Regions from separate parts of the Kitasatospora sp. NPDC048286 genome, predicted to be linked through region 4. Evidence: riboswitches for the same ligand, from Rfam matches in the RefSeq annotation. Region 4 holds a riboswitch; each other region holds the start of a gene.

Region 1 (4,903 bases), on a different contig from region 4:
CGGTCGGCCAGTTCCCCGGTGACCCGGACGGCGATCAGCCGCCGCAGTTCGGCGAGGCCGCCGCTGACGTGCTTGTACAGCGAGGGGGTGGCGACCCCGGCCCGGGCGGCGACGGAGGCCAGGGTGAGGGCCTCGGCGCCCTGCTCGTCGATGAGGGCGAGGGCGTGGTCGACGACCTGGTCGGGGGTCAGTCCTACGCGGGGCATGGGCTCGGGCTCTCCGTACGGGTCGAAGTCGGGTGACGTCGGGCGCTGCCGGGCGGGTGCCGGTGACGTCGGCGGGTCGGGCAGGGTCAGGGGTGGGCAGGGGTCGGCGGCGGCGGCGCTCAGCCGAGTTCGGCGAGGAACGACAGCAGGGCGTCCGCGGTGGCCGCCGGGTTGTCGGCCATCGGGTAGTGCCCGGACCCCTCGATCATCGCCTTCCGCGCGCCGAGCGCGGCGGCCTGCCGGTCGGCGACGAGCTCCGGCTTCGGGAAGTCGGGGTCCTTGCCGCCCATGACCACCAGCGCCGGGCACCGCACCGCGGCCGTCCAGCCGACCGGCGCCGAGTCGCCGTGGACGTACCCGCGGGTGGCGGTCTTCCGTCCCGGGGTGCGCAGCGCGGCGACCAGCCCGTCCACGTACGCGTCGAAGTCGGCGGGCTTGGCGCCGGGGAAGGCCATCCGGCGCAGGTAGAAGCCCCAGGAGGCCGGCCAGTGGACGAGGGCGGTGCCCATCAGGGCCATGACGCCGCGCATCAGGGCGCCCGGCGGCGGGCTCTCGACGAAGGCGTCGATCAGGACGATCCCGGCGACCCGCTCGGGCGCGTCCCCGGCGGCCTTCACGACCGTCGCCCCGGTGTACGAGTTGCCGGCGAGGACGGCGCGCTCGATGCCGAGGTGGTCGAGCAGGGCGAGGACGTCGTCGGCGATGGCGGCCGGGCCGTAGTCGTCCCAGCTGATCGAGGATTCGCCGAAGCCCCGCAGGTCCATGGTGACGACCCGGTGGCCGGCGGCGACCAGCAGCGGGCGCAGGTGCCGGTACGCGGCCCGGCTGTCGAGCATGCCCGGGAGCAGGACGACGGGGGTGCCGTCGCCCTGCCGGGTGTCGTCGAAGGCGATCCGGCCGCCGGGAACGGTCAGGTACTGGGTGCTCGGGGTGATGGTGCCGTTCACGGGGTCCTCCTCGGGCCGCGGGTGCGGGGCATCGGCGGTACTGCCGATAGCCATAAAGCTAAGGCTAATAGCCTTAGCCGTCAAGCGGTCGGCGGGCCGGGGGAAACGGGCCAGGGGAAGGGGGCGTGGTCGGACGGGTGCGGTCAGACCCCTTCCACCTTGAACGGGTCGTGCTCGCTGAGCAGCTTCTCCAGCCGGGCCTGGTCCACCCGGGTGACCATCTCGCTGGACTCCTGCCGGTCCCGGACCACCTTCGCCAGCGTGAACGCGGAGGTGACGGTGTAGAGGAGGCCGATCCCGAGGAAGGCCCGGGTCCACCCGCCGACCGGCAGGTAGGCGATCCCGGCGGCGAGGGCGATGCCCGACAGGGCGAAGGAGAGGATGGCCTGGATGTGGTACGCGGCCGTGGTGTGGGTCTGCATCGGTGCGCTCATGGCGTCAGGATGCGGCCGCCCGGCCGGGCCGCACATGAGTAGGGGTACTCAGATGGGGCCGTGCGTGAGGGGCCGTTCGTTGACGTCCGTTCACCTGCCATCGGGCGGCCCGAAACGGATGGCTTGGAATCAGAGCCTCCTAGGATTAACGTTTGATAACGCAGCGCGGTTGTCAACGCCGTACCCAGACGGCACCGTGCGCCGTCGCCTAATCCCGCCGACCCGCCCCCGGGCAGGTCAGGGAGCCGGGGAACCATGTTCCTTGGGGTGAATCGGCGGGGCTCCGGCCCGGCCGTAGGAGACCTTCCTGCTCCGAACCCGTCAGCTAACCCGGTAGGCGCGAAGGAAGGAAAGGAGCGCGCCTCCGTGGCGTCGACGCACACCCCGGCACACCCGGCCGGCCCCGCAGCCGGTACCCAGCTCCTCGACCACCCCGGCCCGGACGGCCCCGAGGCCTTCGGCCCGGAGGCGTTCGCCGCGGAGGCCGACACCAACCGCCACCGGATGCCGCGTCAGACCCGCGGGGCCTCCCCGCTGCTCGGCGTCACCGCCGTAGCCGCCACGCTGGGCGCCACCGGCTTCGCCTCGGCGACCCCGGCCGCCGCCCCCGCCGTCGAGGTCCCGGACGAGACCCCGGTCGCCCTCGCCGCCGACCCCGGCCTCGCGCTCGCCGCCCGCATCCAGCACCAGGCCGACAGCCAGCGCACCGCCGCCGAGGAGACCGCCCGGCTGCAGGCCGCCCAGGAGGCGGAGGCCAAGGCCGCCGCCAAGGAGGCCGAGGCCAAGCGCGCCGCCGAGGAGGCCGAGCGGGCCAAGGCCGCCGCCCTCACCCTCCCGGTGGACGACTACCGGCTCTCCGCCCACTACGGCCAGAGCGCCCGCTACTGGGCCAACCTGCACACCGGCCTGGACTTCGCCGCCGACACCGGCACCCCCGTCCACGCGCTCGGCCAGGGCACCATCACCTCGGCCGGCTGGGCCGGCTCGTACGGCTACCGGATCGTCGAGACCCTGCCCGACGGCACCGAGATCTGGTACTGCCACCTCTCCTCGATCACCAAGGGCTCCGGCAACGTCGCCGCCGGCCAGCAGATCGGCAAGGTCGGCGCGACCGGCAACGTCACCGGCCCCCACCTGCACATGGAGGTCCGCCCCGGCGGCGGCGCCCCGGTCGACCCGGAGCCCTGGCTCCAGCAGCGCGGCCTCAACCCCTGACACCCGCGCACCGACGCACCCGCGGGAGGCCCCCGGGCCGGGGGCCTCCCGCGCCGCGTCTCACTCCTCGACGGGCAGCTGCGCCAGGTACGCGTCGATCTCCTCCGGGCCCGGCTCCGGCGCCAGCTCCGGGAACTCCGTCACCAGCAGCCGCGGCAGCCCCGGCACCGTCCAGTCGCCGAACAGGTCGAGCGCCGCGTCCACCGCCGCCTCCTCGAACCTCCCGAAGTCCCCGGTCAGCTCGTCCGGCATCGGCCGTCCCAGCGCGGTCAGCTGCGCCAGGTTGCGGTAGCTGCGCCGCATCAGGCCCTGCTCCAGCAGCCGACGCGCGCCGTCCGTGGCCATGCCCACCGAGAGCACCCGGGCCGGGCCCCAGCCCCGCTCGTCCGGCTCGTCCAGCCAGCCGGCCGACGCCAGCGCCTCGAACGCCGCCAGCCGCTCCTCCTCGGTGAACTCCCCGAAGCCGGCCAGCCACTCCCGCACCGCCTCCGGGTCCGTGACGTCCGCCCCGTGCGCGTGCAGCAGCAGCGCGTACAGCCGGGGCCAGGTCACCAGGTCGGCGCGGCGCAGCAGCCCGGTCGCGACCTCGCCCTGCCACTCGGCCTCCTCGTGCAGCCGCTCCTGGCGCTTGGCGTTCAGCCGGCGGGCCGCCCGCTGGTGGTCGACCAGCAGCCGGACGGCGTCGCCGTAGGCGAGCGGGTCCTCCTCGGGCGCGGGTTGGACGTACAGGTGGAGCCGCTCGTGGAGCAGGTGCTCCACCGCGTCGGAGGTCAGTTCGGGCCAGCCGTCGTGCATCCTGCCCTCGCCCAGCTCCAGCAGCGCCAGCACCGCGCGCAGCGGCCCCTCGGCCACCGGCGCGCGGCCCTGCTCGGCCGCCCAGGCGAGCAGGTCGGCGGCCTTGGTGCGCGGGGCGAGCCGCAGGTCTTCGTCGTTCATAGTCCGAACGGTAGCCGCCGGGCGGGGATAGGGTCGGCAGCCATGGTCCCCGTACGACTCACCGGCCCGCGACTGGCCGTCCGCGAGTACCACCACACCGAGGGCGACGTGGACGCGCTGCACGCGCTGTTCGGCGACCCGGAGGTCACCCGGTACCTGCCCTTCGGGCCGAGCGACCGGGAGGACTGCGCCGACCAGGTCGAGCTCTACCTGGAGGAGGCGATGGCCGAGGAGCGGGACACCTACCGGCTCGCCGTCACCAGGCTCGCCGACGCCGAGGAGCCGGACGACGCGACGCCGATCGGGCAGGCCTCGCTCACCCTCGAAGGGCACCGCGCCGCCTGGCTCGGGTGCGTGCTGGCCCGCGAGTCCTGGGGCCGCGGCTACGCGGGCGAGATCACCGACCTGCTCTGCGGCCTCGCCTTCGGTCTCCTGGACCTGCACCGGTTGGCCGCCCGGGTCGCGGTGGACAACACGGCCTCCGTCAAGGTGCTCACCGGGCTGGGCTTCCGGCGGGAGGGGCGGTTGCGGCACGACGGGTTCAAGGACGGCGTCTGGTCCGACTCGTACGTCTACTCGCTGCTCGCCGACGAGTGGCCGGGCCCGGCCGTCCGGGCGGAGGGGGGTTAACCCCACCCCGGATCCGCCGGGCCTCCGGATCCCCGCCGGTCGGCGCGTCCACCAGACTGGACCTCGTCAGCGGGACGAACGACCGACAGTACGAGGGGCCGGGGGCCGGGAGCATGAGCAGCAGCCGCAGCATGGAGGACCGGGAGTGGGACGTCCTGGGCGGTCACGGTGACGACCAGCGCCCCGCCCGGGCCCGCCGGACCGCGCGGCGGCCGGCGCTGTGGCGGGCGCCGTTCTCGGCCTACTACTACCGCGAGGTCGGCTTCGCGCTCAGCGGCCTGCCGGTGGCGATCGCCGGGTTCGCCTCCTCGATCATCCTGTTCTGCCTCGGCCTCGGCACCTTCATCACCGTCATCGGCCTGCCCGTGCTGGGCGCCCTGACCGGCCTCGCCCGCGGCTTCGGCCGGCTGGAGCGGGCCCGGGTGCGCGGCATGCTGGCCCTGGACGTCCCCGGCCCGGAGCCGGTGCGCCAGGTCCGCCCGGGCGGCTGGGGCGCCGTCACCGCGCGGCTGGCGGACGGGGCCGGCTGGAAGGC
Region 2 (4,903 bases), on a different contig from region 4:
CGACAGCTGGGCCAGCCCGCCGGCCGCGAGCAGCAGCGCGCCCCGCCGGGACAGCGCGCGGCGGGGGCGGGGTATCCCGGCGGGGTCTGCGGGGTCGGCGGAGCCGGGCGTCGGGGCGTTCAGAGCCGGACCACCCCGGAGACCGGCATGGCGGTGACGCTCTCGTAGCGGACCTTGGCGCCCGGGCGGGGGGCGTGCACGATCACGCCGCCGCCGGCGTACATGCCGACGTGGTGCATGTCCCGGTAGAAGATCACCAGGTCTCCCGGTCGCGCTTCGGACAGGCTGATCCGCTGCCCGGCGTACGCCTGGGCCTGCGAGGTGCGTGGCAGGGTCACTCCGGCCTGCCGCCAGCTGTAGTACATCAGACCGGAGCAGTCGAAGGCGTGCGGTCCGGTGGCCCCGTAGACGTACGGGGAGCCGATCATCCGCACCGCAGCGGCCAGCGCGGCCGCCCCGCGCTCGGAGGCGGGCGGGGCGGTGCCGAGGTCCAGCCGGTCGGTGCCCCGGGTGGCGCGCTGCTCGGCGTCCCGGGCGTCCTGGGCCGTCATCCGGGCCCGCTCGGCGGCACCCAGACCGTTCAGCAGCTTCTGCGCCCCGGCGAGCCGCTGCTGGATCTGCTGCTTGGTGTCGGCGAGCGTGCGGCGGGTCTGGTCCAGTTCGGCGAGCTTGCCGGCCGCCTCGGTGCGGCGCTGGTCGAGCCGGCGCTGCCGGGTGACCAGCTCGTGCAGGGTCTCCTGCTGGCGCGCGGCGGCCTGGCCCAGGGTGCGGGCGCGGACCAGGTAGCCCTCCGGGTCGGGCGAGAGGAACAGCTGGGCGGTCTGGGCCATCCCGCCGCCGCGGTACTCGGCCCCGGCCACCGTCGCCAGGTCGCCGCGCAGCTCGTTGAGCTGGTCCTGGGCGATGGCGATCTCGCCCTGGAGGATCGTGGTCTCGCCCTGGAGCCGCCGCTGGGCCTCCTGCGCCGCGTTGGCCTTCTCGGAGGCCTGCTCGGCCTCGTCGTACAGCTGCTCGACCTGCGTCCTGACGTCCTGACGGTCGCCCGGGTCCGGGCTGTCCGGCGCGGCCTGGGCGCGGCCTCCGGCGGCCACGCCCAGCGCGGTGGCGGCGGCCGCGGTCAGCACCAGCGCCCGGGTGAGCAGTTGGGAACGGCGGTGCACGGGCATGGCGGCAGCGGCTCCAATCCTGCGGCGCGGCCCCGCCGCCGCACCGGGACGGGCGGCCGTCGAGCGGGAGTCCGGTGGCAGACGTTAGCGAGTCCGGGCAAGCGAGTCCAAACCCCTCCCAACCCGAATATTCGACCCCTAATCGGACATCAGCTCGATCCGCCGGAAAAGCCGCAGGCCCGGCCTTCCCTGGGGAAGGCCGGGCCCGGAGGCGTCCGAGCGGGGATCAGACCCGCACGATGGAGGCCAGCGGCATGTTGCCGACCGCCTCGTAGCGCACCGACGCACCCGGCTTGGGAGCGTGCAGCACCTGGCCGTTGCCGGCGTAGATGCCGACGTGGTGGGCGTCGCTGTAGAAGATCAGCAGGTCGCCGGGCTGGGCCTGGGAGATGTCCGAGCCGATCCGGGTGCCGGCCCCGGCCTGCGCCTGCGAGGTGCGCGGCAGCGACACCCCGGCCTGGTTGAACGCCCAGACCATCAGGCCGGAGCAGTCGAAGGAGCCCGGGCCGGTGGCGCCCCAGACGTACGGGCTGCCGACCTTGGACGCGGCGTACGAGAGGGCGGCGGCACCGCGCGAGCTGCCCGCGGCCACCTTCACCGGAGCGGCGGTCGAGCCGGTCGCCAGGTTGCCGCGGCTGTTGTCGCGCGAGGCGCGGTCGGCCTGCTGCTGCGCCTGGGCGGCGTCGGCCTTGGCCTTGGCGTCGGCCGCGGCCTTCTCCTCGGCCTGGCGCAGCGCCTGGCGGTCCTGCTCGGTCAGGGTGTTGAGCAGGTCCTGGGCCGCCTTCAGCTTGCCCTGGACCTCGTCCTTGGAGGCCTTCAGCTGCTGGGTGGTCGACTCCAGCTCGGCGAGCTTGCCCTGGGCCTCGTTGCGGTCCTGGTCGAGCTTGCGCTGCTGCTCCTGGAGCTCCTTCAGCTGACCCTTCTGGGTGCTGCCGGCCTGGTTCAGCGTGCCGGCCTGGCTGAGGAAGTTGTCCGGGCTGGAGGAGAACATCAGCTGGACGGTCGGGGATATGCCCCCGTTGCGGTACTGCTCGCCGGCGATCTCGGCGAGGCCGCCCTGGAGCTCGGTGACCTGGGCCTGCTGACGGGCCACCTGGTCCTGCAGGCCGGAGACCTGCTTCTCCAGCTCCTGCTGCTTGGCCTGGGCGGCGTTGTAGTTCTCGGTCGCGACCTCGGCCTGCTCGTTGAGCTGGTCGACCTGCCCCTTGACCTGTTCCTTGGTCGGCTGCGGGTCCGCGTGGGCACCCTGCGCGGAGAGGACGACGGCCGCCGCGGCGACACCCGTCAGGATCGAGACGCGGGCGCGACCGGCGGGCTTGGGACGACGATGGGACGCCACGAAGGCGGACTCCTTCTTCCTACATCCGCCTACCGGGTGAGCTGACGGGTTCGGGCCGGAAGCATGCCCTACGACGCCTCACGGCCGTTCCACCGGCCGACCTGGCGCCGATTCACCCCGGAGGAACGTGGTTCCCCGGCTCCGCTCCGCAGCGCCCCCGAATACTGGGCTCCCCTGTCGGGCAGTCGCTTCGACCTGCCCCGCTGCCTCGCGAACTCGGCGGTAACCACCGCCGCCACCCTGGCTGGGCGATCGACAGTGCGGTGGTTCGGAGCATGACCCTAGTAACTGAACCGTGATCCGTTCAAATCCTTGTCAGAAAAAAGACAGAAGATTACCCAAGTTCTTTTGTGAAAATGACCGATGGTGACCACAGGCACACACAAGGCTGATCGGTTCTCAGCATGTGGTCAGGAAAGGGCGGGAAAGCCGAACGCCACCCCCACGGCGAGGGTGGCGCTTTTCACAGGCCCCCGAGGAGCCCCGCGGGCGTGTCGGGCCGTCAGACCCGGCGGATGGTGTTGATCGGCATCGCGTCGGCCTTCATCACCTTCACCACGTCACCGGTGTGCGGCGCGTGGACCACCATGCCGTTGCCGATGTACATCCCGACGTGGTGCATGTCGGAGCCGTAGATCACCAGGTCGCCGGGCTGGGCCTGGTCCAGCGAGGGCACCCGGGTGCCGTAGTGGCCCTGCTCCTGCGAGGTGCGCGGCAGCGAGACGCCCGCCTGCCCGTACGACCAGACCATCAGGCCCGAGCAGTCGAAGGTGGTCGAGCCGGTGGCGCCCCACACGTACGGCGAGCCCTGCTTGCTCATCGCCTTGGCCATCGCCACGGCCGCGTAGCCGCTGGCCGGCGGCAGGCTGCCGAGGTCGACCCGCTCGCTGCCGCGCGAGGCGCGGTCGTCCTGCGCCTGCTGGGCCTTCAGCGCGGCGCGGTCGGCGGCGCTGAGCGAGTTCAGCAGGTCCTGGGCGGCCTTCAGCTTGGTGTTGACGTCCGCCTTGGCCTGGTTGAGGTCCTTGGTGGTGGTGTCCAGCGAGGCGAGCACGGCGGCCGCCTCGGCCTTCTCCTGGTCCAGCCGGCGCTGCTGCTCCAGCAGCCCCTTGAGCGCCTCGGCCTGGCTGGTGCTGGCCTGCTGGACGGTCGAGGCCTTCTCCAGGTAACCGGACGGGTCGGAGGAGAGCATCAGCTGGACGGACGGGTCGATGCCGCCGGAGCGGTACTGATCCCCCGCCACCTCGGCCAGGCCGCCCTGGAGCTGGGTCATCTGCTCCTGGCTGCGGGCCACCTGGTCCTGCAGCTGGTCGGCCTGCTTGCGCAGCTGGTCGGCCCGCTCCTTGGCGCCGTTGTACTTCTCCGCCGCCTGCTCCTGCTCCTCCTGGAGCTGGTCGATCTGCGCCTTGACGTCCGCCTTGTTCGGCTGCGGCGCGGCGTGCGCGGCCACCTGGGCGGAGAGGGCGACCGCGGTCGCAGCGGCAGCGGTGAGCACGGAGATCCGCGCGCGGCTCGGCTGCTTGGGACGGCGGTGGGAGGCCAAGGGACCGGCTCCTTCTTCCAGCGGACTCACCTGATGGGATGAGATTCCCGAAAATAGGTTTGACGCCAGACCCTAGTGAAGATCTATCCGTTTTGCCACTCCCCCGATGGCATGAACTCGGCCACCCCACACTGACTCCACAGCCCCCTCACAAAGCCCCGGGACCACCCCTGACCAGGAATCACACGGAATCGGCCGAGGTCAGGGCCGGGCCAGCCGGTTCAACAGCAGCACCGACGCCACGGGGCGCGCGCCCGCCTTCCGCACGCCCTCCGCGACCTCCCGGTCGGTGGACACCACCACCACCGGACGACCCTGCGGCTCGGCCCGCACCAGACGGCGGATCAGCTCGTCGGCCGTCTCCCCGGTCCGACTGAACCGCACCCGGACCCCGCGCGGTGGCGCCATGATCACCGGGACGTCCAGATCCTGCCCGTCGAACACGCAGGTGACCTCCGCCTGGGTGCGCTGGGCCAGCATCGCCAGCCCGCCCAGCAGCCGGATCCGCTGCTGCTCCAGCGGCAGCGCCGGATAGCCGGTCTTGGTCACGTTGTAGCCGTCCACCACCAGGTGCACCTGGGGGATCGCCAGCAGCTGGTCCAGCAGCGCCGGATCGTCCTCGGCCAGCCCGCGCCGGGCCACGTCGTGCGGCGAGGCCGCCCCCGGCACCACCGCCTCCACCAGGTCCGCCGGGCGGATCTGGGAGACCGGCAGCGCCAGCTCCCGCTGCAGACCCTGGGCCGACTGCAGCACGGTGTCCAGCAGCAGCCGCAGCCGCATGTCCTCGACGCTGCGCCCCTCGCGGGCCGACCGGCGGCCCTGCTCGGCCGCGGTCTCCAGTTCGGAGAGCCGGTGCCG
Region 3 (4,903 bases), on a different contig from region 4:
CGTCGGGTAGGCGAGGATCGCCACCAGGGAGCAGAGCACCAGGACGAGGACGGTCGCCCGGCTCGTGAACCGGGGCCGGGCCGCCAAGCCCGGGATCCTCCAGCCAGCCATCTCCCGTATCCCCTCCTGGTCGCGACGGTGCCCCGCCGTCCACCCTACGGGGTGAACGGCGGGGCACCGGTCAGGCGTGCGCTACCGGGAGCACTCGGCCCCCGTGCCCGGAGCGCTCAGCCCCGGGCTCGCCGTACCGATCCGCTGGTCACTCGGCGGAGCGGAAGCGCGGGAAGGCGCCGCGGCCGGCGTACTCGGCGGCGTCGTCGAGGATCTCCTCGATGCGCAGCAGCTGGTTGTACTTGGCGACGCGCTCGGAGCGGGCCGGGGCACCGGTCTTGATCTGGCCGCAGTTGGTGGCGACGGCCAGGTCGGCGATGGTGACGTCCTCGGTCTCGCCGGAGCGGTGCGACATCATGCAGCGGTAGCCGTTGCGCTGGGCCAGCTCGACGGCGTCCAGGGTCTCGGTCAGCGAACCGATCTGGTTCACCTTCACCAGCAGCGCGTTGGCGGTGCCGGTCTCGATGCCGCGGGCCAGGCGGGCCGGGTTGGTGACGAACAGGTCGTCGCCGACCAGCTGGACCTTGTCGCCCAGCTTCTCGGTCATGGCCTTCCAGCCGTCCCAGTCCGACTCGTCCAGCGGGTCCTCGATGGAGACCAGCGGGTAGGCGGCGACCAGCTCGGCGTAGTACTCGATGAGCTCGGCGGCGGTGAGCTCCTTGCCCTCGAAGTGGTAGGCGCCGTCCTCGTAGAACTCGGAGGAGGCGACGTCCAGGGCCAGCGCGACGTCACGGCCGGGCACGTAGCCGGCCTTCTGGATGGCCTCGACGATGAGGTCCAGGGCCTCGCGGTTGGAGTCCAGGTTCGGGGCGAAGCCGCCCTCGTCGCCCAGACCGGTGGACAGGCCGCGCTCCTTCAGCACGCCCTTGAGCGTGTGGTAGACCTCGACGCCCCAGCGGACGGCCTCGGAGAAGGACTCCGCGCCGATCGGGGCGATCATGAACTCCTGGATGTCGACGTTGGAGTCGGCGTGCGACCCACCGTTGAGGATGTTCATCATCGGGACGGGCAGGACGTGCGCGTTCGGGCCGCCCAGGTAGCGGAACAGCGGCAGGTCGCTGGCCTCGGAGGCGGCGTGCGCGACGGCCAGCGAGACGCCCAGGATGGCGTTGGCGCCGAGCGAGGACTTGTCCGGGGTGGCGTCCAGGTCCAGCATGGCCTGGTCGATCAGGCGCTGCTCGGTGGCGTCGTAGCCGACCAGCTCCGGGCCGATCTGCTCGATGACGGCCAGGACGGCCTTCTCGACGCCCTTGCCGAAGTAGCGGTTCTTGTCGCCGTCGCGCAGCTCCAGCGCCTCGAAGGCACCGGTGGAGGCACCCGACGGGACGGCGGCACGACCCGTGCTGCCGTCGTCGAGGCCGACCTCGACCTCGACCGTGGGGTTGCCGCGCGAGTCGAGGATCTCACGGGCTACGACGACATCGATGGACGGCACGAGGCATCTCCTTGCGGAAGCAGGGTCCGGTCTGACGGTGGGTGCTGTCAGCAGGACGATTGCGGAGTCGTTACGACCAGAGCCTAACCGCCCGGGCTCCCGGGGCCACGTCCGCCTCGGTCCCGTCTCAGCGTGTGGCCCCACTACCCACCGGTAGTTCACCTGCTTGTCCCAGCTTGTCCCACCGGAGCGGGCGAATGCGGACGAAGGGGACCGGTAGGACCGGTCCCCTTCGGACGGCGGGCGGAGCGGCACCGGCGTCGGGTCACGACGGGGGTGACGACGGCGTCGGGTGACGGCCGGTGCGACGACGGCGTCGGGTGACGGCCGGTGCGACGGCTCAGCCGAGGTGCAGCACCTGGCCGGGCATGATCAGGTTCGGGTCGCCGCCGACGGTGGCGTGGTTCTGGTCGTACAGCGCGTGCCAGCCGCCGGACACGCCCTGGGCGGCGGCGATGGTCGACAGGGTGTCCCCGGCGCGGACGGTGTAGTCGTGGCCGGCGGCCTGCGGGGCCTGCTGGGCGGCGAGCGGAGCGTACTGCGGCTGGGCGGCGGCCTGGCCGGCGTACTGCTGGTAGACGCTCTGGTGGCTGGTCCAGTACCAGGCGCCGTTGTTCTGGTACCAGAACACCTTGGCGTCGGCGTCCCAGCCGGCCTTGCCGGAGAAGCCCGGGGTCTGCGGCTGCGCCTGCTGCTGCGGGGCGGCCTGCTGGACCGGCTGCGCGGCGGGCTTCTGGACCGGCTTCTGGGCGGCGGGCTGCTGCGCGGCCGGCTTCTCGGCCGGCTTGGCGGCGGGCTTCGGGGTCTGCTGCTTGGGGGCGGACTGCGGCTTGGCGTCCGAGGAGGTGTCGACCACGGCCGCGGCGCCGCCCTTGGTCAGACCCGCCTTCTGGGAGCAGACCGGCCAGGCGCCCGGCCCCTGCGAGGCCAGCACCTTCTCGGCGACCGAGATCTGCTGGGCCTTGCTGGCCTGGTTGGCCTGCGACGCGTAGGCGGTGCCGCCGTACGCCTTCCAGGTGCTGGAGGTGAACTGGAGGCCGCCGTAGAAGCCGTTGCCGGTGTTGATGCCCCAGTTGCCGCCGCTCTCGCACTGGGCGACGGCGTCCCAGGTGGAGGCCGGGGCGGCGGAGGCGCCGGTGGCGGTGAGGAGCGGCATCGCGAGTCCGACGCCGGCCACACCGGCGACGGCGATGGCCTTCTCGGCTTGGGTGCGACGACGGTGACGGCCAGTTCCAACGAACAGCATGAAGAGGTCCCTCTCCGCACGCCTGCGAGGTGAGCTGTCGGGTTCGGACCGGGAGGTGGCCCGGCCGCCGTACGCGGAAACGATTCCGCTCGGGCGGCTTCACCCCAAGCCGTGGGAGACGGCAACAAACCTGGTTCCCCCGCCCCTGCCCAGGGTCTGGTCGGTTTCCCGGGCGCGGCGGGCAGGATTCGGCGTTCCGCGCACGAGGTCCGCAGCTGCGAACTCCAGGGAGAGTAGACAGATCATCAGGACAATCACAAGCTCATATCGTCGATATCACACGACAATTACGGCCCGTGTTCGATCGCCTACCAACGGCGGTGTTATGTCCGGATTGATGGGTGTTCACACCCACGTCGGCGGGCGATCGGCGACGTCCCGTCAGCGTGATCTCAGCAGGTCGGAGGCGTTGGAGAGGCCTGCGAAGGGGTGTACGGAGGGGTATGCGGAGAGCGGCCCTCCGGACTGAATTCCACCGGTAGTTCGCGCAGCCCACGCATGATCAGGCCACCGCGCCAGCGCAGGGCGTCCGGGCTTTCCGCGAGCCGCAGATCGGGCAGCCGGGAAAGCAGCGAGGCCAGCGCCGCACGCCCCTCCAACCGGGCGAGCGGAGCGCCGATGCAGTAGTGGATGCCGTGCCCGAAGCCCAGGTGGGGATTGTCCGCACGGGCCAGGTCCAGGGTGTTCTCGGCGGCGAACCGGGCCGGGTCGCGGTCCGCCGCGGCCAGCACCACCAGCACCGGGTCGCCGACCGGGATGTCCACCCCGCCGATGGTCAGCGGACGGGTCGCGAACCGCCAGGTCGCCAGCTCCACCGGCCCGTCGTAGCGCAGGAGTTCCTCGATCCCGGTCTCCAGCAGCGCGCTCTCCCCGCGCGCCACCGACTCCTGCAGCAGCCGGCGCTGGTCCGGGTTGCGCAGCAGCGCGTACGTGCCGTTGCCGATCAGGTTCACGGTCGTCTCGAAGCCCGCGAACAGGAGGATGAAGGCCATCGCCGCGGCCTCGTTCTCCGTCAGGTGCTCACCGTGGTCACTGGCCCGGATCAGACCGGAGATCAGGTCGTCCCCGAGGTCCGCGCGCTTGCGGTGGATCAGCTCCAGCAGGTACGCCCGCATCCGCTTCACCGCCCGCCCCACGCCGCCGCGCTGGCCGCCGCCTTGCCCCGGCTTCGTGTGTCGCAGCATCATCCCGGCCCAGTCGCGGAAGTCGTCCTGGTCCTCGGCCGGCACCCCGAGCATGTCGCAGATCGCGTAGATGGGGAGCGGGAAGGCGAACTCGTGGATCAGGTCCGCCGAGCCGCGCTGCGCGAAGCCGTCGATCAGCCGGTCGGTGAGCTGCTGCACCCGCGGCTCGAACTCGGCCACCCGGCGCGGCGTGAACGCCTTCGACACCAGGCGGCGCAGCCGGGTGTGGTCCGGCGGGTCGATGTTCAGCAGGTGGGTCATCAGGTCCGCCTGCCGCTCCCCCGGGATGCCCACCCGGCCGGTGCGGTGCGCCTGCTCGCTGTGGTGCGCCGGGTTCTTCGACAGCCGGCTGTCCGCGAGCGCCTGCCGGGCGTCGGCGTACCTGGTCACCAGCCAGGCCTCCACCCCGCTCGGCAGGGTGGTGCGGTGCACCGGGGCGTGCTCGCGCAGCCAGGCGTAGGCGGGGTACGGGTCGGAGGCGAACTCCCAGGTGAACAGCTGTGGGGCGGGGGCATCGGAGGACGCGGCGGCGGGCCGGGCGGGGTCGGGCTGAGCTGGCATGGACCGACCGTATCCGGTGCGACCGGCGCACCCGCCCTCCGGCGGGCCGCGCCCGTCGGGCGGCGCTCCGCGGCGGGGTCATGACCGGGTCACGGCCGGCTCACGGCCGGCTCATGGACAGGCCGTGGCCGGGCCGTTGACCGTCCGTGGACGGGTCGTGGACGGTCCGTGGACAGCTCTTGGCCGACTCTTGGCCGCGGGGCGGGCGTGAGCCTGGTCACCTGAGGGGTAATCCCTGTTGCGGAGGGTCAGGACGTGCCTACGATCCTCCGCAGTACGCGTGGGCGCCGGTGCGGTGTCGCCCACAGGGAGGAGCAGGCCATGCGGGTCAGCGGGTCAGTCGTCGTCATCGCGGTCCTCGACGGC
Region 4 (4,903 bases):
TCGCTCGGAGCACGCTCCAGCGCTGGGGCCTGACGGAGCTGTTCGACGACGTCGCGCTGGTGGCCTCGGAACTCGTGACCAACGCGCTCCGGCATGCGATCGGCGCACGGCCCGACCCGTCGGGCGGCGCCCAGGGCGAGTACGACTTTCCCATACAGCCGACCGCGGACGGCCGGCTCCCGATCCGAATAAGCCTCGTGCACCGCGCACCCCAGGTGGTCTGCGCGGTGAGCGATCCGAGCAGCATCGGCCCGGTCGCCCGGGAGGCCGACTTCGTCGCCGAGTCGGGCCGCGGGCTGCACCTGGTGGAGTCGTTCAGCCGCTCCTGGGGCTGGCACCCGCTGGGCAGCGGCAAGGTGGTCTGGGCGATGTTCGAGGCGGAGACGGTCGGCGGCTATCCGCTGGACGGACACCCCGGGCTCGGCGGCCGCTCACCGCTCGACGGGCCCGTCGAGGTCGGCGGACGGCATCGGCGCTCGGCCTAGGACGGGCCGCGCAGGCGGGACGGACCCGTGCACCCGGGACGGACCCTGCCACCCGGGACGGCCCCTGCGCCTGACGGCGTGTGGCCGGTCGCGGGAAGCCCCGGGAGGACCACACTCCGGGCCCTTCCACCAGGCCCCGCCGAGACCTTCCGGTGCCGTCGGCCCGCGAGCGGCCCAGGGCGGCGGGACGGCCGCACGGCTCCTTGGGACGCCGCCGGACGAGGCCTCCGTAGCGGAGGTCGTCCGAAGAAGGGGTCGTCCGGAGCAAGGAAAAGACAAAGGCCGTCGTGGTGTCGGCACCCACGACGGCCCCCCGATGGTGGAGCACGGCGGCCGGTCAGACCGCCAGGTGGTCGAACTCCCCGTCCTTCGCCCCCAGCAGCAGGGCGGCGATCTCGGCCCGGGTGTAGATGAGGGCCGGTCCGTCCGGGAAGCGCGAGTTGCGCATCGCCACGTCGCCGCCCGGCAGGGCCGCGAACTCGACGCAGTTGCCCTGGGAGTTGCTGTGCAGGCTCTTTTGCCAGACCACCCCCTGGAGATCGGCGGCGGCCATCCCGTTGTAGGTGTCGTACGAACCGTGCGTGTCCTGCGAGTCGTGCATAGAAGTCTCCCGAAGAGCTCCGGAGTTGTCGTCCAGCGCGGCGCCCCCGGCACCGCCGAAACGAACGGACCGGCCCCGTACCGGTCCGGCACAACGCCTCACTTGACGCGATGATAGCTGCAGTGCACGTGCATCAGCACGAGACATTGCAGGTGCACGAGGCCTTTTATCCGCAGGCGCGAACTCTTCACGGACCCTTCTCCTGACGGTACGTAAACGGACATAGCCGATGGAATCGCCGAGTTTGCGATAACCGGCCGTGAGCACCTCCCCGCCGAATGTTGATCTTCGAATGCCGGGAGTCGCATGCCCGTGACCCTCAGTCAAACCACCCTCATGCTGTGAGACATCTCACGCGCCCCGGGTGCAACGCCCGCCCCTCGGATCACGTCGAGACAACCACGGGCGACCATGCGGGGGTTGGGCGAAGAATGTCCGGATTGTAGGCAAAGCGCCCGGACCGACGCCGAGGACGCACCGGGTCCGCACGGCGCTCACGTGAATCCCGCACGGCAGCCGACTGCAAGCCTGACGGGCAGATGTCCTACGATCTCCGGCATGAGCACCGCAGCCATCCCGGGCGCGCCACTGCCCGTCCGCACTCCAGGCTCCCGTGCGCGGGGGCGCCACCGTCGTCCCGAGCGCCCCGAGATCCCGGCCGGCGCCCCGGCCCTGGTGCTCGCCGTGCCCGCGACCGCCGGGCCCGAGTCCCGCTCGGTCGTCGAGGAGCTGCTCTCGATCGTCCGCACCGAGCAGAACGGCGTCCAGACCGCGGTCGGCTACCTCCCGGGTGACGGCACCGAGGGCGCGGACGGCGAGGACCGCACCGTGGCCGAGCTGCTGACCCTGGCCGCCGAGGCCGGGCTGCCGATGCCCGTCCTGGTGCCGCTGGTGCCCGGCCCGCACACCTTCCTGACCGAGCTTCACGCGCTCGCCGCCGAGTACGGCGCACCCGTCACCGACCCGCTGGGCCCGCACCCGCTGCTGGCCGAGGCCGTGCACGTCCGGCTGTCCGAGGCCGGGCTGGCCCGGGCCGACCGCGCCCGGCTGTTCGCCATCGCGACCGCCGCGGACGGCGTGGTGCTGACCACCGTCGGCGGCGAGGACGCCGCCGCGGCGGCCGGCATCACCGGCGTGCTGCTGGCCGCCCGACTGGCCGTGCCGGTCGTCGCCGCCGCGCTCGACGTGCCCGGCTCGGTGGCCGCGGCCGTCAACCACCTCAGGGAGACCGGCTCGCAGCGCCCGGCGCTGGCCCCGCTGGTGATCGGCCCGGAGGCGGACTCCGAGCTGCTCGCCACCGCCGCCGAGGAGACCGGCTGCCCGTCGGCCGCGCCGCTGGGCTCGTACCCGTCGGTCGGCCAGCTGATCGCCTCCACGTACCTGGCCGCGCTGCCCACGCCGTCCCCGGAGGACCTGGCGCGGGCCGAGGCGGAGGCGGCGGCCGCCGCCGAGGCCGAGGGGGTCGTGGAGGGTGCTCGCGGCGCCCACGCGGCCGCCGAGGCGCCCGCCGGGCAGTAGTCGACTCCGCGCGCCGCTCGGCGCGCTCCGAAGGGCCCGGAACGGCTTGCGTTCCGGGCCCTTCGCTTTACCCCTCCCACTCCCACCGCCCGAGCGTCGTCCCTCCCGGGTCGCCCCTCCCGTGCCACCCTCCCGCCGGGATGCGGACGACAATGACGCGAAAATGGCGCGGAATGTCCGTTCTGGCGGTATTTGAAACGGAATAGGGAGCGCGGGCCCAGGCGTTCGAATCGTGACCACTCCCCCACCGTCAGGGTGCGCCGACTCCGCGACTCGACGCGCCGTCACGTCAGCCCTGAGGTGAAGCCAGTTGTCGACTTCAGCAACGACATTGCCCGAAAACGATCATTTGCGATCATGGGTGGCAGCAATTTTGGCAGTTCCCACTAAACCGTGATGCACATCACAGTGGTTTGCAGTTTGAACTTGAGTCTGATTAACGTGCTCCCCGTTCGTGACCACACGAACCCGGTTCATCCGCGACGCCGAGTCCTGCCGTCGGATGTCCTGGCAGCGCGAAAACGCACCACGGCAGGAGCGGGGGACCCACAGGTAAGTCGCCCCGGACCGGTCTCCGGAACGGTCCAGGGCTAGGGGTGAAGCCGCGCCCACCAGCGCGGCCGGGCAACTCCAGCCCGAATCCGACAGCTCACCTCGCAGGCGTGGGAGAGGACTCCGTCTTCATGCTGCCCACCAACGGCACCAGCCTGCCCAGCCGCACCCGCCGCGTGATCGCCGCCCTCGGCGTCGCGGGCGTCGGCCTCACCGTCCCCTGCCTCACCTCGGGCACCGCCTCGGCCGCCTCCGTCGCCACCTGGGACAAGGTCGCCCAGTGCGAGAGCGGCGGCAACTGGAGCATCAACACCGGCAACGGCTTCTACGGCGGCCTCCAGTTCACCTCCAGCACCTGGTCCGCCTTCGGCGGCACCGCCTACGCGGCGCGCGCCGACCTGGCCACCAAGGACCAGCAGATCGCGATCGCCGAGAAGGTCCTCGCCTCGCAGGGCCCGGGTGCCTGGCCCGTCTGCTCCGTCAAGGCCGGCCTGACCAAGGGCGGCACCCCGGCCGCCGTCGACACCTCGGCGGGCTCGACCACGGGCTCGACCGCTTCCAAGCCCGCCGCGCCCGTCCAGAGCGCCAAGCCGGCCGCTCCGGCCGCGAAGCCCCAGGCCCCCGCCACGAAGCCCGCCGCGCCCGCCCAGGACGGCGCGCAGGCCACCGCCGGCTCCACCGCCTCCGGCAACCGAGGCGACTGGGTCCAGAAGCGTCAGCAGCAGGCCCAGGGCGGCGACTACACCGTGGTCGAGGGCGACTGGCTGTCCTCGATCGCCGACCAGCACAACGTGCAGGGCGGCTGGCAGCGGCTGTACGAGCTCAACCGCGGCACCCTGACCGAGGGCCCGGACACCATCTACCCGGGCCAGCAGCTGTCCTTCGGCGGTGCGAACGGCTCGGACTCCACCGGGTCGGACCGCTCCCAGAAGTCCGGCCAGTCCGCGAACGGCGGTGCCGTGAACGCCCAGCCGACCGCGCAGACCCCGGCCCCGGCCGCCAAGCCGGCCACCAAGCCCGCGCCGCAGGCCCAGACCCAGGCTCCGGCCGCCACCGGCAGCATGGCCGCCGCGGTCGCCTTCGCCGAGTCGAAGGTCGGTCAGGCGTACGTCTACGGCGGCACCGGCAACGGCGGCTGGGACTGCTCCGGCCTGACCCAGGCCGCGCTGCGCGCCGCGGGCGTCTCCGTCCCGCGCGTCGCCGCCGACCAGGCCGCCGCCAGCACCCACGTCTCGCTGGACAGCCTCCAGCCGGGCGACCTGCTGTTCTGGTCCAACAACGGCAAGGACTCCGGCGTCTACCACGTCGCGATCTACGTCGGCAACGGCAAGTACGTCGAGGCCGCCAACCCGAGCTCGGGCGTCCGCGAGCAGAGCATCGCCAACTGGGCCCCGGACTTCGCCGGCCGGGTCTGAGTACGGCGCGCAGTCGGACAGCCGACGGGCTTCAGCTGACAGGTAACAGGTAACAGGTAACAGGTAACAGGTAACAGGTAACAGGTAACAGATTTCATCATCTGTCAGCTGTCGCCCGAACGCTGACCACCCACGCCCCCGGGGAGAGTCTGGTCGCTCCCCCCGGGGGTTCCGGCGTACCTCCGGCCGTATCCCCGTGGTGGATCCCCGCTCCAACGGGCATGCTGCTGCTCTGCACCCGAGGACACCCGAGGACACCCGAGGAGGAGTCCACATGGCCCAGGTCACCGTCACCCTCGACGCGAACCTCGCGATCGACGTGATGATGCTCT

Evidence for each region. Region 4 has a riboswitch for cyclic di-AMP ahead of ACGF13_RS18195 (transglycosylase family protein). Riboswitches for the same ligand answer to the same signal wherever they lie in the genome.
Region 1: linked by a shared signal. The riboswitch ahead of ACGF13_RS31935 (M23 family metallopeptidase) and the one ahead of ACGF13_RS18195 (transglycosylase family protein) in region 4 are both predicted to bind cyclic di-AMP.
Region 2: linked by a shared signal. The riboswitch ahead of ACGF13_RS06070 (NlpC/P60 family protein) and the one ahead of ACGF13_RS18195 (transglycosylase family protein) in region 4 are both predicted to bind cyclic di-AMP.
Region 3: linked by a shared signal. The riboswitch ahead of ACGF13_RS14905 (transglycosylase family protein) and the one ahead of ACGF13_RS18195 (transglycosylase family protein) in region 4 are both predicted to bind cyclic di-AMP.

The regions. Positions count from the first base shown of each region.
Region 1 covers NZ_JBICZE010000015.1:216,501-221,403, forward strand. Annotated here, with positions in the region: gene ACGF13_RS31920 (TetR/AcrR family transcriptional regulator) at 1-206, opposite strand, end outside; gene ACGF13_RS31925 (alpha/beta fold hydrolase) at 326-1,153, opposite strand; gene ACGF13_RS31930 (YiaA/YiaB family inner membrane protein) at 1,297-1,587, opposite strand; cyclic di-AMP (ydaO/yuaA leader) riboswitch at 1,783-1,941, shown strand; gene ACGF13_RS31935 (M23 family metallopeptidase) at 1,954-2,802, shown strand; gene ACGF13_RS31940 (hypothetical protein) at 2,863-3,738, opposite strand; gene ACGF13_RS31945 (GNAT family N-acetyltransferase) at 3,781-4,368, shown strand; gene ACGF13_RS31950 (sensor domain-containing protein) at 4,482-4,903, shown strand, end outside.
Region 2 covers NZ_JBICZE010000002.1:387,390-392,292, forward strand. Annotated here, with positions in the region: gene ACGF13_RS06065 (NlpC/P60 family protein) at 120-1,166, opposite strand; gene ACGF13_RS06070 (NlpC/P60 family protein) at 1,393-2,505, opposite strand; cyclic di-AMP (ydaO/yuaA leader) riboswitch at 2,516-2,669, opposite strand; gene ACGF13_RS06075 (NlpC/P60 family protein) at 3,008-4,045, opposite strand; gene ACGF13_RS06080 (NYN domain-containing protein) at 4,247-4,903, opposite strand, start outside.
Region 3 covers NZ_JBICZE010000005.1:526,886-531,788, forward strand. Annotated here, with positions in the region: gene ACGF13_RS14895 (septum formation initiator family protein) at 1-111, opposite strand, end outside; gene eno (phosphopyruvate hydratase) at 260-1,546, opposite strand; gene ACGF13_RS14905 (transglycosylase family protein) at 1,887-2,792, opposite strand; cyclic di-AMP (ydaO/yuaA leader) riboswitch at 2,798-2,964, opposite strand; gene ACGF13_RS14910 (cytochrome P450) at 3,185-4,537, opposite strand; gene ACGF13_RS14915 (SDR family NAD(P)-dependent oxidoreductase) at 4,859-4,903, shown strand, end outside.
Region 4 covers NZ_JBICZE010000006.1:609,658-614,560, reverse strand. Annotated here, with positions in the region: partial or broken gene ACGF13_RS18210 (ATP-binding protein) at 1-374, shown strand, start outside; gene ACGF13_RS18205 (DUF397 domain-containing protein) at 823-1,086, opposite strand; gene ACGF13_RS18200 (sirohydrochlorin chelatase) at 1,645-2,604, shown strand; cyclic di-AMP (ydaO/yuaA leader) riboswitch at 3,119-3,280, shown strand; gene ACGF13_RS18195 (transglycosylase family protein) at 3,267-4,571, shown strand; gene ACGF13_RS18190 (hypothetical protein) at 4,846-4,903, shown strand, end outside.